Regions from separate parts of the Arthrobacter sp. UYCu712 genome, predicted to be linked through region 1. Evidence: riboswitches for the same ligand, from Rfam matches in the RefSeq annotation. Region 1 holds a riboswitch; the other holds the start of a gene.

Region 1 (7,534 bases):
CGGCCGACAGTTTGCCGGCCAGCGCGTAGTCCAGGAACGCTGCGGCGTCGGGGCCGGTGACCCAGACTTCGCCCATGTGGGAGAGGTCGAACAGCCCGGCGGACTTGCGGACGGCGTGGTGCTCGGCCAGTTCGGAGTTGTACTTCAGGGGCATCTGCCAGCCGCCGAAGTCGGTGAAGGAGGCGCCGGCCTTCTTGTGCTCTTCGTAGAGAGCGGTGTAGTTCTCAGTCATCAGAAATCCTTAGTTCTCAAACTCGGAGAGGGGCGGGCAGGAGCAGACCAGGTTCCGGTCCCCTGCCGCGCCGTCGATCCGGCCGACGGGCGGGAAGTACTTGTCCTGCCGGAGCGTGTGAACCGGGAACGCGGCCTGCTCACGCGGGTACGCCCGGTCCCAGCCGGAGGATACGACGGCGGCAGCCGTGTGGGGTGCGTTGCGCAGCGGGGAGTTCTCCACGGTGAAATCGCCGTTGGCCACCTGGTCGATTTCGGCGCGGATGGAGATCATCGCCTCTATGAAACGGTCAATCTCCGCGAGGTCTTCGGACTCAGTGGGCTCCACCATCAGGGTGCCGGCCACCGGGAATGACAGCGTGGGGGCGTGGAAGCCGAAGTCGATCAAGCGCTTGGCCACGTCCTCGGCGGTCACGCCGGTCCTGGCCGTGAGTTCACGCAAATCCAGGATGCACTCGTGCGCCACGAGTCCGCCCTCGCCGGTGTAGAGGACCGGGAAGTGCTCATCCAAACGCGAAGCGACATAGTTCGCAGCCAGCAGCGCTGACTTGGTGGCCTCGGTCAGGCCGGTGCCTCCCATGAGCTTCACGTAGGCCCACGAGATCGGCAGCACGCCGGCGGAACCGTAGCGCGAAGCGGAGATGGGAGCACCAGTTCCTGGTTCGATAGCGTCCGAGTCCGCCTTGTTCGCGTCACCTGGCATGAACGGTGCCAGGTGGGCCTTGGCCGCGACCGGGCCGACGCCGGGGCCGCCGCCGCCGTGCGGGATGCAGAAGGTCTTGTGCAGGTTCAGGTGCGAGACGTCGCCGCCGAACCGGCCGGGCTGGGCGAGCCCGACGAGGGCGTTGAGGTTGGCGCCGTCGATGTAGACCTGGCCGCCGGCCTCGTGGATCGCGTCGCAGACCTCGCGGACGTCGGCGTCGTACACGCCGTGCGTGGACGGGTAGGTGATCATGATGCAGGACAGTGCGTCCTTGTGGGCCTCGATCTTGGCGGCGAGGTCCCCGTGGTCGATCGTGCCGTCGGAGGCCGTGGCCACGACGACGACCTTCATGCCGGCCAGCACGGCGGAGGCGGCGTTGGTGCCGTGGGCGGAGGCCGGGATCAGGCAGACGTTGCGCTGGGCGTCCCCGCGGGAGTGATGGTAGCCGCGGATGGCCAGGAGGCCGGCGAGCTCACCCTGCGATCCGGCGTTGGGCTGGATGGAGACCTGGTCGTAGCCCGTGATCTCAGCGAGGTCAGCTTCGAGGCCGCTGATGAGTTCGCGCCAGCCCTCGGTCTGGGAGTCCGGGGCGAAGGGGTGGATGGAGGCGAACTCCGGCCAGGAGATCGCTTCCATTTCTGCGGTGGCGTTCAGCTTCATGGTGCAGGAGCCCAGCGGGATCATGGTCCGGTCCAGCGCGAGGTCCCGGTCCGAGAGCTTGCGGATGTAGCGCAGCAGCTGGGTCTCGGAGCGGTGGGTATTGAAGACCGGGTGCTGCAGGAATTCGGAGGTGCGCAGCACCCTCTCGGGCAGCTCGAAACCCTTGGCCTCCACAACTGGACCGGCACCGAAGGCGACGACGACCGCGGAGATGACCTCCGCCGTCGTCGTCTCATCGACTGACACGCCAACTGTGTCCGTATCGATGAGGCGCAGGTTGATGCCCCGGGCTTCGGCGGCGGTGATGACCTTGTGGGCTTTGCCGGGCACACGGACCGTAACGGTGTCGAAGAAGGAGTCGCTCACCAGTTCCCGGCCCGCGATCTTCAGCGTGGTGGCGAGGGTGCGGGCGTTGTTGTGGACGGTCTCGGCGATAGCCTTCAGTCCGTCGGGGCCGTGGTAGACGGCGTAGAACGAGGAGACGATGGCCAGCAGTGCCTGCGCGGTGCAGATGTTGGACGTGGCCTTCTCGCGGCGGATGTGCTGCTCGCGGGTCTGGAGGGCCAGGCGGTAGGCGGGGACGCCGGCGTTGTCCTTGGAGACGCCGACAATGCGGCCGGGGAGCGTGCGTTCCATGCCGCTCCGGACCGCCATGTACGCGGCGTGCGGGCCGCCGAAGAACAGCGGGACACCGAAGCGCTGGGCCGAGCCGACGGCGATGTCCGCGCCCTGCTCGCCCGGAGGGGTGATCAGGGTGAGCGCCAGGAGGTCGGCTGCCACTGTGACCAGTGCGCCCCGGTCCTTGGCCTCTGCGATCACGCCGGACTGGTCCCACACCCGGCCGGAAACGCCCGGCTGCTGCAGCACGACACCGCTGATGTCGCCGTCGGGCAGTCCCTTGGAGAGGTCCGCGACCTCCACCTCGAAGCCGAGGGCCTCGGCGCGGCCCAACACGATGGCGATTGTCTGCGGCAGGCAGTCGGCGTCCAGGACGGTCTTGCCGTGCTGGGCCGGCTTGTTCTTGTTGGCGCGGCGCATCAGGAGCACGGCCTCGGCGACGGCGGTGGCCTCGTCGAGGAGCGACGCGTTGGCTACCGGGAGCGCTGTGAGTTCCTGGACCATGGTCTGAAAGTTCAGCAGCGCCTCGAGCCGGCCCTGTGAGATTTCCGGCTGGTAGGGCGTGTAGGCGGTGTACCAGGCGGGGGCTTCGAGGATGTTCCGGCGGATGACGGCCGGGGTGATGGTGTCGTAGTAGCCCTGGCCGATCATCTGGACCGCGGTCTTGTTCTTCGCGGCCAGCATGCGCAGCTCGGCCAGTACCTCGACTTCGCTGAGTCCGCTGTCCAGGCTGAGCGGCTTTTCCTGGCGGATGGAATCGGGAACCGCATTGTCGACGAGGCCGTCAAGGCTGTCGTAGCCGACGGCCTTGAGCATGGTGTCGATGTCTGTTTGGCGGCGCGCGCCGATGTGGCGGTCTGCGAACGTGGACGGGGACGATTGAACCGTCATTGAGGAACTCCATAATTCAGGTGGCGCCAAAGCGTCACGATGATTCGGGTTCCTCCCCGCTCTGTATTGGACCTGAGAGTTTCCGCTTTGCCTGCTGTTAGCAGGGCGCCACTTGCACCGTCGGTGAGCCCGGTTTCCCGGACTGCTTTCCAGAGTTGCCTTGCCGCGGCGGTACGTGGGCCTGAGAGATTCCTGGGGAGGATTTGCTCCTACGGCGCCTGCTGAACGTACCGGCAGGACTCTCCCGCCGCAGATCATAAGCCGTGCCACTAAATGGGTGACACGGCTCACACTTTACCTGCTGCTTTGGCGGGATGCAACAGCGGGTCTCATAAGGCGGTAGTACCGCGGGACGATAGTTTTGGAGGATGACGGCTAGCTACAGGTATGACGTGGAGGTCCTGCACCTGCTCGTGTCGCCGGCGCACGCCTACTTCGGGCGAGCCCGGGAAGGCGCGGCCGATGTCCCTACCACCGATGCCGAGCACGTGGAGCTGGTGGCCGGCAAGGGCATCGTCGGTGATCGGTTCTTCGGCAAGGCAGCGCACATGGATGCCGCAGTGACAGTGTTCGCGATCGAGGCTCTCGAGGAGATCGCCGCGGAACTGGGCACGGTACCCCTCGACCCGCTCCTGACGCGCCGCAACGTGGTCCTCAGGGGAGCCCACCTGGCGCCGCTGCTCGGGCAAAATTTCGCACTGGAATCGCGCGGTGACCTCGTGCGGCTCAAGGCCGGGCGGCCTGCCCATCCTTGCGTCTGGATGGATGAGATGCTCGCCCCGGGTGCCCACAAAGCCATGCGCGGGCGGGGCGGCGTGCGCTGCCAGGTGCTTTCCGACGGCATCCTGCACCGCGGACCGGCAGTGCTGATCAGCCCCGTGCCGCTCGACCCCGGACGCGCAGGCGACGCGACCCTGTTGCGCCCGTCGCGGTTGCCCTAGCCTGCCGCGGCGCCTCGCTGATCAGGCGTGCTCAAAGGACGACGGCGGGAGGTCCCGCCGTCGTCAGCTACCCGCCGCTGGCTGCCTGCTCGCCGAGGTAGTCACCATGGCCGCCGGGGACCACCAGCAGTCGGGCGCCCGGGACGGCGCCTGCCATCCGCGCGGCATACTCGGCGGCGACAACGTCGCGGTCGGCGCTCACCACCAGCGTGGCGGCCGTGATGGTGCCGAGCTCTTCGTCGGGCCATCCGGGGGAAGTCCAGGATCCGCCGGCGGTCCAGCTCGAAGAGCCGCCCCAGGTGGCCGGGTTCGGGGTTGAGGCGGCGGTCGGCGTCCTTGTAGGTGTCCGGCATGTCATCGAGGGTGGCCTTCGCCATTCCGTCCCAGAACTCGGCCGGCACGGCGCCGCGGCTCGCAAAGGTGGAGGCGGCGATGAGCCGGCGGACGACGGCGGGACTCCCGAGTCCCAGCGCGATGGCGGTGTGGCCGCCGGCACTGAATCCCAGCACGTCCACGGTTTCCACGTTGAGTTGGTCCAAAACAGCGAGGACGTCGCCGGCGGAGTTCTCGGCGGTGAGTGGCCGGCTGGTGGGCTGGGTGCGGCCGTGGCCCTCCTCCTCGACGGCAATCACCTGGCGTTGGTCTGCCAGCAGCGGGATGAGTTCCGACCAAAAAAGCCAGGATTTGGCCTCGCCCCCGGGGCTTCTTGGCACCCCTTCCGGATTACCCTCGCGCGGCGGCGCGTACGTGTTGGACGTTTCTTGTGGCGGGCATCCCGATAACGGCGACGACGGTGAGTACGGCACCGATCATTACGGCCAGGAACACGGCGGCGGAGGCTGACACGATCGTATGGGGATCCGTGCCGCCGTTCGGAGTTCCGGAATAGACCGCGTTCGCTATCGCCCCGAAAACGGCGACGCCGATGGCGCTGCCGATCGATCGCGCGAAAAGGTTGGTGCCAGTGACCACACCGCGCTCGTTCCATTCGACGCTCGACTGGGCGGCAATAAGGGTTGGGGTCGCGACGAGCCCGAGCCCGAGTCCGACGATGAAGCAACTGGCCGCTACCAACCCAATGCTGGGGGCGGAAGCGGTGAGGGCAAGTACTGCTGTGCCGATGACCGTGACTGCAATGCCGATCAGGGCGGTCCTCCGGAACCCGATTCGAAGATACAGGCGGCCCGATTGGGACGCACTGATGGGCCAACCGATCGTGAGCGCAGCCAGGGCGAGCCCGGCCAGGATGGGAGAGGTGGAGAGCGCTCCTACGAGGAACGTGGGAACGTAAGAAGTGAGGCCTAGCATGACCGCTCCGACGCCGAACGACACCATCGCCGTCGTCGCGAGCAGCCGCCGAGACGCAACCCACGGCGGCAGGACCGGCTCCGTTGCCCTCCGCTCGACAAGGATGAACGCGGCGAACAAGACGGCACCGCCTGCGAACACTGCGTAGCTGATGGCGGAGTTCCATGCCCAGGCCTGGCCGCCTTCGAGGGCCCCGAGGATGAGCAGGGTGAGCGAGATCGTGAGCAGCGCCGCACCCAGATAGTCGACCCGGTGCTTCGCCCGCTCGATATTCTCGTGGAACGACCGGAGCAGCATCCACCCGGCCACCAGACACAACGGGATGTTTACGAGGAAGATGCCACGCCAGATGCCGAGTGCGGCAAAAACTCCCCCGAGCGTCGGGCCAACCACTGAGGAGACCGCCCACACGCTCGCAAGGTAGCCCTGAACTTTTGCCCGCTCTGTCAGCGTGTAGATATCGCCGGCGATGGTGATGGCCATCGGCTGGACTGCTCCGGCGCCAAGGCCCTGCACCACGCGAAAGGCGATGAGGACCGGCATGCTCCAGGCGACTCCGCACAGGATCGAGCCGAGCAGGAACAGCCCGATTCCGGCGAGCATGATGGGCTTGCGGCCGATGACGTCTGAGAGCTTCGCGTAGACAGGAACTGACACAGCCTGCGCCAGGAGGTAGGCGGAGAAAAGCCACGGAAACGATGTGAACCCGCCAATATCCGCCACGATTGAAGGCACCGCTGTCGCCACAACCGTGGCATCGATCGCCACCAGCCCCGTGGAGAGCATCAAGGCAATGAGGACCGGTCCGCGTTTGGAACGGAAGCCGACTCCTTCCGCAGGCGTTGTTGTCACGTCATCCCATTCCCATCGGCGTCCAAAACGCGTTGCTCGCGAAACCCGTTTCGGCTCCGACTGCATAACTGCACCGTTCGCCGGATTAGTCCGGGGCCTGCGCATCGTTCCGCCCGTCTTCCCTGGTTTCGAAACGGAACGGTGACTAGGGCGTCAATCGGCGGACCGGGGCGCCGGCCAGCCATGCCTTGACGTCCTCGAGGGCTCCGCCGTAGAACTGCGCGTAGCTCTCGTGAGTGACTTAGCCCAGGTGCGGTGTCAGGAGAGTGTTCGGACTCCCGGAAGAGTTCATCCTTACCGACTTTCCGGACCCCTGCAATTCCAGTCTGCATAGTCGCCCGAAATTTGCTGATAGTCATCCAGAATTGCCAGCCGATATTCGGTCATATGATTTCAGTCCCCTAATTCCAAACAGGTTTCCCGGGGAGGCACATGGACTTCTGGCTGTTGGCCAGGTCCACATCCTCCGGTGCGGTCCCAGTGTAGACGGGCGCAATACGTCAGTCGCCGGAACGGTGCAACGCGTCGACTTCGCCTCGCATCACGCACCCGATTGATGCTGCGGGGGCCCACTTCCACCGTCACGCCGGGGCACTTTAGCCCGTCACAACGGACACAGGAAGCGTGTCTGGCAGTTTTTTATAGGAGGATGTTACCCACGCCACACGAGACTCGGGGAAAGTTCCAATGAAAACGAAAAATGACGGCGGTGCGGGCTGGCTCTTCGTGGGATCGATCGGGCTCGCGTTGGTTGTGGCCCTGTCGGCCTGTTCAGACGCTGCAAATTCCGCAGAGTCTGTGGCGTCGCCCAGCGGCGGCGTCGACGGGGCAGCCGCCGCGGCGCTCCCAGCCAGATACAAGGCCGCCGGGGTCATCAATGTCGCCTCGGACATACCCTTCGCTCCGATGGAGATGCTGGACTCTGACAACAAGCTGACGGGCTTTGACTACGACCTCGCGCAGGCTATCGGGCTCAAACTTGGCGTCCAAATGGAATTCCGGACCCAGGCGTTCGACAGCATCATCGAATCCCTGCAGTCCGGGGAACATGACGTCATCATGTCCGGCATGAGCGAAACCCCGGTTCGGCGCGAGACACTCGACTTCGTCGACTACCTCCATGCAGGGTTTTCCATCCTCGTCGCAAGCGGAAACCCGCAGAAAATCACCAACGTGCTGGATCTCTGCGGTAAAGATGTGGCAGTCCAAACAGGCACTGTGCAGGCCGGTATCCTGCACGGTTTTGACGCGAAATGCCTTGAGGGGGGAGCCGCGCCGATGATTATCGCCGAGCTGCCGCTCGAAACGGACGTGCAAAGCGCGGTCCATT
Region 2 (7,534 bases), on a different contig from region 1:
CTGCTCAAAAACGAGTGTCCCTGTGCCGGCGGCGGCGCTCACAGTTCGCCGCCGTTCTTGGACGCGTACTCCTGCGCCGAGAGCAGCGGGCCGTCGGACTCGGCGGCGACCTTGAAGAGCCAGCCGGCACCGTACGGGTCGCTATTGATCAGCGCGGGGTCGTCTCCGACCGCCGGGTTGATCTCGGTGACCTCGCCGGTGACCGGGGCGTACAGGTCCGAAACGGACTTGGTGGACTCGACCTCACCGCACGTCTCCCCCGCGGTCACCGCGGAGCCGACCTCGGGCAGGTCCACATAGACAATGTCGCCCAAGGCATCGGCGGCGACAGCAGAGATGCCGATGGACACAACGTTCCCGGCCTCCCGCGCAACCCACTCGTGCTCGTCGGAGTACTGCAGTTCAGGGGCAACTCTTGCCATGGGTTTTTCCTTACGTTTGAAAAGTCGTGGGCTGAATCAATTGTCGCCGGGTTACGCAGCAACGGTGGTCGGGTTCGGTGTCGGGTGAGGCGATTCCTCCGCGTGCTCGGTCGCGAAGGCGCCCGCTGGGCGGACGCGACGCTCCCTCAGACGCACGCTTCCTGAATCCCCTAACCCACCATCATGCAGTTCAGATTCCGGGGCCTTCGGCTTTCAACGGCGCCCGGTTCCCGTGGTCCTGCTGCGGTTTGATGGTTCAAGGTGAGCCGCCCTCGAGGGGCGGGCTGGCCGCGGTTTTCGAAAGCGTGCGTCAAAGCGACGAAGGAGCAGCACGCGTGAAAACTGGGGCCAGCCTGCCCCGGCGCCGGGTACCGCTGAGGCAGCCGGTCCCGCTGAGGTACTGGTTGGGCTACTTTTGGCGCTTGTAGAAGGGCAGTGCCACTACTTCGAACGGCTCCGTCTTCCCGCGCAGATCAATGTCCAGCGTGGTGCCGGGTTCGGTGAACTCGACGTCGACGTAGGCCATCGCGACCGGGTAGCCGAGGCTCGGGCTGGGCTGGCCGGAGGTGACTTCGCCGACGACGTTGCCGTCCTTGAGCACCGGGTAGTGGCCGCGGCCGGCCCGGCGGCCCAGGCCCTTGAGCCCGACGAGCTTGCGGCCCGTGCTGGCGCCGGCTCCGGCTTCCTTCTTGGCGGCCAGTGCGGCCTTGCCGATGAAGTCGCCCTCCTTGGAGAGCGCGACGATGGGGCCCAGCCCGGCGGCGAACGGATCGCCTTCGAGGGAGAGCTCGTTGCCGTAGAGCGGCATGCCGGCCTCGAGGCGGAGCGAATCGCGGGACGCGAGCCCGGCGGCGGTCAGTTCGCCCTCTTCGGCGATGGCGACGAGTGCCTGCCACAAGGCCGCGGCGGCGTCGTTCGCGACGAAGATCTCAAAACCGTCCTCACCGGTGTAGCCGGTGCGGGCCAGCAGCAGCTCCTGGCCGGCGCCGCCGAACATGAACGGGACATCCACGGCGGCGTAGTACAACAGGCCGGTGACGAGCTCGTGCTGTGCGGCGGGGACCAGGCGCAGCAGGATCTCCTGGGCCATGGGCCCCTGCACGGCGATCAGCGAGGTCCCGGCGGAGGCGTCCCCGACGGTGACGTCGAACCCTCCCTCCTTGCCGGACCCGGCCCTTTCAGCCAGTGCTGCGGCCACGACCTTGGCGTTGCCCGCGTTGGGGACCACCAGGAACTTCGCCTCGCCACGACGGTACGTGATGAGGTCGTCGATGATGCCGCCGTCCTCGTTGCAGATCAGCGAGTACTTGGCCTTGCCGATCGACATGGCGGAGATCTTGCCGACGAGGGCGTAGTCCAGGAACGCTGCGGCGTCCGGGCCGGTGACCCAGACTTCGCCCATGTGGGAGAGGTCGAACAGCCCGGCGGACTTGCGGACGGCGTGGTGTTCGGCCAGTTCGGAGCTGTACTTCAGGGGCATCTGCCAGCCGCCGAAGTCCGTGAAGGAGGCACCGAGCTTCTTGTGCTCTTCGTAAAGGGCCGTGTAGTTCTCAGTCATCAGAAATCCTTAGTTCTCAAACTCGGAGAGGGGAGGGCACGAGCAGATCAGGTTCCGGTCGCCGGCGGCGCCGTCGACCCGGCCGACCGGCGGGAAGTACTTGTCCTGCCGGAGCGTGTGGACCGGGAAGACGGCCTGCTCGCGCGGGTATTCGCGGGCCCAGTCGGTGCTGATAACGGCGGCGGCGGTGTGCGGGGAGTTGCGCAGCGGGCTGCGCTCGACGGTGAAGTCGCCGTGCGCCACCTGGTCGATCTCGGCGCGGATGGAGACCATGGCGGTGATGAACCGGTCGATCTCGCCGAGGTCCTCGGACTCGGTGGGCTCCACCATCAGGGTGCCGGCCACCGGGAACGCGAGCGTGGGGGCGTGGAAGCCGTAGTCGATCAGACGCTTGGCCACGTCCTCGGCGGTCACGCCGGTCCTGGCCGTGATTTCGCGCAGGTCCAGGATGCATTCGTGGGCGACGAGTCCGCCTTCGCCGGTGTAAAGCACCGGGAAGAAGTCGTTGAGGCGGGCCGCGATGTAGTTGGCCGCGAGCAGCGCTGACTTGGTGGCGTCGGTCAGTCCGGTGCCTCCCATGAGCTTCACGTAGGCCCAGGAGATCGGCAGCACGCCGGCGGAACCGTAGCGGGAAGCGGAGATCGGGGTGCCGTCGGCGCCGTTGGCCGGATCGGCGGCGTTGCCGGGCATAAACGGTGCCAGGTGGGCCTTGGCCGCGACCGGGCCGACGCCGGGGCCGCCGCCGCCGTGCGGGATGCAGAAGGTCTTGTGCAGGTTCAGGTGCGAGACGTCGCCGCCGAACAGGCCGGGCTGGGCGAGCCCGACGAGGGCGTTGAGGTTGGCGCCGTCGATGTAGACCTGGCCGCCGGCCTCGTGGATCGCGTCGCAGACCTCGCGGACGTCGGCGTCGTACACGCCGTGAGTGGACGGGTAGGTGATCATGATGCAGGACAGTGCGTCCTTGTGGGCCTCGATCTTGGCGGCGAGATCACCGTGGTCGATCGTGCCGTCGGAGGCCGTGGCCACGACGACGACCTTCATGCCGGCAAGCACGGCGGAGGCCGCGTTGGTGCCGTGGGCCGAGGCCGGGATCAGGCAGACGTTGCGCTGGTCGTCACCGCGGGAAAGGTGGTAGCCGCGGATTGCCAGGAGGCCGGCGAGTTCGCCCTGCGATCCGGCGTTGGGCTGGATGGAGACCTGGTCGTAGCCGGTGATCTCGGTGAGCTGGGCTTCGAGGTCCTCGATCAGTTCGCGCCAGCCGGCAGTCTGGGATTCCGGGGCGAAGGGGTGGATGGAGGCGAACTCCGGCCAGGAGATGGCTTCCATTTCGGCCGTGGCGTTCAGCTTCATGGTGCAGGACCCCAGCGGGATCATGGTGCGGTCCAAAGCCAGGTCGCGGTCCGAGAGCCGGCGGATGTAGCGCAGCAGCTGGGTCTCGGAACGGTGGGTGTTGAAGACCGGGTGCTGGAGGTAGTCGGAGGTCCGCTGGACGGCGTGATCCAGGCCGAAAGCGGAGCCATCGCCGGATGCTGCGTGGGTGCCGGTCGCGCCGAACGCGGCAACGACGTCGGCGACGATGGCCGCCGTCGTGGCTTCATCCGCGGAGATGCCGACGGTGTCCGCGTCGATGCCGCGCAGGTTGATGCCCTTGGCCTCGGCGGCGGCGACGATCTGTTCCGCCTTGCCGGGGACCGAAACGGTGACGGTGTCGAAGAAGCTCGTGTGCAGCACGTCCAGGCCGGCGGCCTTCAGCCAGGCGGCGATGGTCCGGGCGTGGCCGTGCGTGGTCTCGGCGATTGCTTTGAGGCCGTCCGGGCCGTGGTAGACGGCGTAGAAGGAGGCGACGATGGCCAGCAGCGCCTGCGCGGTGCAGATGTTGGACGTGGCCTTCTCGCGGCGGATGTGCTGTTCGCGGGTCTGCAGCGCCAGCCGGTAGGCCGGGACGCCGGCGTTGTCCTTGGACACGCCCACGAGGCGGCCGGGCATGGACCGCTCCAGGCCCTTCTGGACTGCCATGTAGGCGGCGTGCGGGCCGCCGAAGAACAGCGGAACACCGAAGCGCTGGGCCGAGCCGACGGCGATGTCCGCGCCCTGCTCGCCCGGGGAGGTGATCAGGGTGAGGGACAGCAGGTCCGCGGCGACGGTGACGAGGGCGCCGCGTTCCTTGGCGTCGGCGATGACGGCGGCGTGGTCGAACACGCGGCCTGAGACGCCGGGCTGCTGCAGGACGACGCCGTTGATGACGCCGTCGGGCAGTCCCTTGGAGAGGTCGGCGACCTCGACCTCGAACCCGAGCGCCTCGGCGCGGCCCTTGACGATCGCGATGGTCTGCGGGAGGCAGTCGGCGTCCAGCACGGTCTTGCCGTCGTGGGCCGTCTTGTTCTTGTTGGCGCGGCGCATCATCAGGACGGCCTCGGCGACGGCGGTGGCTTCGTCGAGCAGCGAGGCGTTGGCGATGGGGAGCCCGACGAGGTCCTGGACCATGGTCTGGAAGTTCAGCAGCGCCTCAAGCCGGCCCTGCGAGATTTCTGGCTGGTACGGCGTGTAGGCCGTGTACCAGGCCGGGGCCTCAAGGATATTGCGGCGGATGACCGCGGGGGTGAGGGTGTCGGAGTAACCCTGCCCGATCATCTGGACGGCCGTCTTGTTCTTCCCGGCAATCCTGCGCAGTTCGGCGAGGACTTCCACTTCGCTCAGGGCTGCGCCGAGCGCGAGGTCGGAGTCCTGCCGGATGTCCTTCGGGACGGCGGTGTCTACGAGCGCGTCGACGGTGTCGTAGCCGACAGCCTTCAGCATGGCGTCGACGTCGGACTGGCGGCGGGCGCCGATGTGCCGGTCAACGAAGGACGTGGAGGCTGAGGTAACAGTCACAAGGAACTCCATAACTAAGGCGGCAGGGTACGCCGCATTGATTCGGGTTCCTCCCCGCTCTGTATTGGACCTGAGAGTTTCCGCGGACCCGTGCTTTCGCATGGCTCGGCTTGCACCGTCGGTGAGCTCAGCATGTCAGATGACAGCCTGCTACTTTCCAGAGTTGCCTTGCCGCGGCGGTACATGGGCCTGAGAGATTCCTGGGGAGGGTTTGCTCCTACGGCGCCTGCTTGTACCTACTTGCAGGACTCTCCCGCCGCAGATCAATGGCATATTCAATTGCTCGTGACCGCAGTCACAGCTTCCATTGTCCTACGCCCGGCCCCGCACCGCAAACCATGACGGCGCCAGGACCCCGGCCGGACGCGAAATCGCGGGAAGGCTGCGAGGTCGCCGGAAAATTCCGGCGACCTCGCGCGTTTCCGGCGACCTCGGCGGACCGGAGTTGCCCGGTGTCCGGCTCAGCCACGCAGCCGTTCGACGGCGGCCAGCAGGCTCGCGACATCCCCGCCGACCTGCGGGAGCGGTCCGCCCGGCCCGCGGGCCAGCATCGCGTTGAAGTAGAGCCCGTCGCCCATGTAGAGGACCGCCTTGGCCATGCCCGGCCCGACGTCGGCGGCGAGCAGTTCCAGCCAGCCCGCCTGGGCGGCGGCTATCCGCTGCAGGGTTTCCTCGTGGGCCACTTCGGCCAGCCGGGTGGCTGCGACGAAGACGCGGTCCATCGGGGTGTCGGCCCAGACCGAGGATTTGATGAAGTATGCGGCAGCCCCTTCCGGAGCGGCGGCCATCCTCCCGAGGTCCTCGCCGAGGAGCCGGTCGAGCCGTTCCAGCAGCACGGAGACCATGGCTTCCTTGTTCGGGAAATGGTAGAGCAGCCCGCCTTTGGAGACTCCGGCCAGCCGGGCCACGGCGTCCACCGTTGCCGCCCGTTCACCCTCTTCGATCAGCAGGGATTCGAAGGCGTCAAGGACGGCTTCGCGGGCGACGGGTTTTCTGGGCATGGATCCCATCATGCCTGCCCTGCCCGGAATTTCTTAACTGTACCGTCTGGACGGTATAGTTATCAGTTATGAGGACTACATCGATTCCTGCAGCCACCAGCACAACGCCGGCATCCGCCCCGCGGGCGGCGTGGCGCGACTGGCTGGCACTGTCCCTGCTGATGTTCCCCGTATTGCTGGTCGCGGTGGACAACACGGCGCTCACTTTTGCGCTGCCGGCGATCGCCCGCGGCCTCGACGCCTCGGGAGTCGAGCTGCTGTGGATTGTCGATGCCTATCCCCTGGTGCTCGCCGGGCTGCTGGTGGCTATGGGCAGCCTGGGCGACAGGATCGGCCGCCGCCGGCTTCTTTTCATCGGCAGCACGGGCTTCGCGGCTGTCTCGGCCGTCACCGCCTTCGCGCCCAGCGCCGAATGGCTGATCGCCGGACGGGCCGGGCTGGGATTTTTCGGGGCCATGCTGATGCCGTCCACGCTGTCCCTGATCCGCAACATTTTCCCCGAACCGAACCGGCGGCGGCTCGCCGTGGCCATCTGGGCCGCGGGCTTCTCCGGCGGCGCCGCCCTGGGCCCGATCTTCGGCGGCTGGCTCGTGGAGCACTTCTGGTGGGGCGCCATCCTGCTGGTTGCCGTGCCGATCATCCTGCCGCTACTCGCGCTCGGTCCCGTGCTGATCCCGGAATCACGGGACCCGAATCCCGGCCGGGTGGACGTGCCCAGCATTGTCCTGTCCCTGCTGGTCATGGTCCCGGTGGTCTACGGCATCAAGGACCTGGCTACTCACGGCGTTGCCGTGGCGCCGCTGGCGGCCATCGGTTTCGGCCTGCTCATGGGCTACGTCTTCATCCGCAGGCAGCGTGCCCTGCTGCGCGGTCAGCAGCTCGGGGGCACGTCCGCCCCGCTGCTGGATGTCAGCCTCTTCGGCAACCGTGTCTTCAGCACGGCCATCACGGCGAACGTCCTGGCGCTGTTCTCCTTCAACGGCTTCATCCTCTTCCTGGCCCAGCACCTGCAGCTGCTGGAGGGCCAGTCGCCGTCGGAATCGGGCGTCGCGATGGTCCCTGCCTTGATCGCCACAGTCGTTGCCGGCCTGCTCGTGGTGCCGCTGGTGCGCAAGGTCCGGCCGGGCTTCGTGGTGGCCGGCGGCCTGCTGCTGAGCGCCGCGGGCTATTTCCTGGTGGCTTTCGGCGACCACAGCAACGGCCCGGCGGTTCTGCTGGCGGCCCTGCTGGTCCTCTGCCTGGGCGTCGGCGCGGCGGAAACCATCTCCAATGACCTGATCCTCGGTGCGGCGCCGGCGGAGAAGTCCGGTGCTGCGGCAGCCATCTCCGAGACCGGTTATGAGGTGGGTTCACTGCTGGGCACGGCCATCCTCGGCTCCATTCTGACCGCTTCCTACCAGGGCAACCTCCGGCTCCCCGGCGGCGTCGCGGAGACGGCACCCGCGGATGCCGTGGCCCAGGCCGGGGAGACACTCGCCGGAGCCGTCGATCTCGCCCAAGCCCTTCCCGGCCCGCTCGCGGACGCGGTAACCGCAGCCGCGCGTACCGCCTTCGATTCGGGCGTGCACATCACGGCCGCCATCGCACTGGTCCTGATGGCTGCCGCCTCAGTCCTGGCCGCCGTCGTCCTCCGGAAGGTCCCGACCGCCAAATAGCGGCCCGGGCGTGCTCACTGACGGGTG

Evidence for each region. A riboswitch is a leader RNA that binds a small molecule or an ion and turns the genes downstream of it on or off. The one in region 1 is predicted to bind glycine.
Region 2: linked by a shared signal. The riboswitch ahead of gcvP (aminomethyl-transferring glycine dehydrogenase) and the one ahead of gcvP (aminomethyl-transferring glycine dehydrogenase) in region 1 are both predicted to bind glycine.

Annotation. Positions count from the first base shown of each region.
Region 1 covers NZ_JBEPOZ010000024.1:3,111-10,644, forward strand. The annotation lists gene gcvT (glycine cleavage system aminomethyltransferase GcvT) at 1-232, opposite strand, end outside; gene gcvP (aminomethyl-transferring glycine dehydrogenase) at 242-3,103, opposite strand; glycine riboswitch at 3,155-3,261, opposite strand; glycine riboswitch at 3,263-3,360, opposite strand; gene ABIB51_RS18605 (MOSC domain-containing protein) at 3,472-4,044, shown strand; gene ABIB51_RS18610 (alpha/beta fold hydrolase) at 4,146-4,757, opposite strand; gene ABIB51_RS18615 (MFS transporter) at 4,768-6,204, opposite strand; gene ABIB51_RS18625 (ABC transporter substrate-binding protein) at 6,892-7,534, shown strand, end outside.
Region 2 covers NZ_JBEPOZ010000007.1:49,984-57,517, reverse strand. The annotation lists gene glyA (serine hydroxymethyltransferase) at 1-42, opposite strand, end outside; gene gcvH (glycine cleavage system protein GcvH) at 39-422, opposite strand; gene gcvT (glycine cleavage system aminomethyltransferase GcvT) at 832-1,980, opposite strand; gene gcvP (aminomethyl-transferring glycine dehydrogenase) at 1,990-4,851, opposite strand; glycine riboswitch at 4,901-5,017, opposite strand; glycine riboswitch at 5,019-5,117, opposite strand; gene ABIB51_RS09100 (TetR/AcrR family transcriptional regulator) at 5,313-5,852, opposite strand; gene ABIB51_RS09095 (MFS transporter) at 5,921-7,507, shown strand.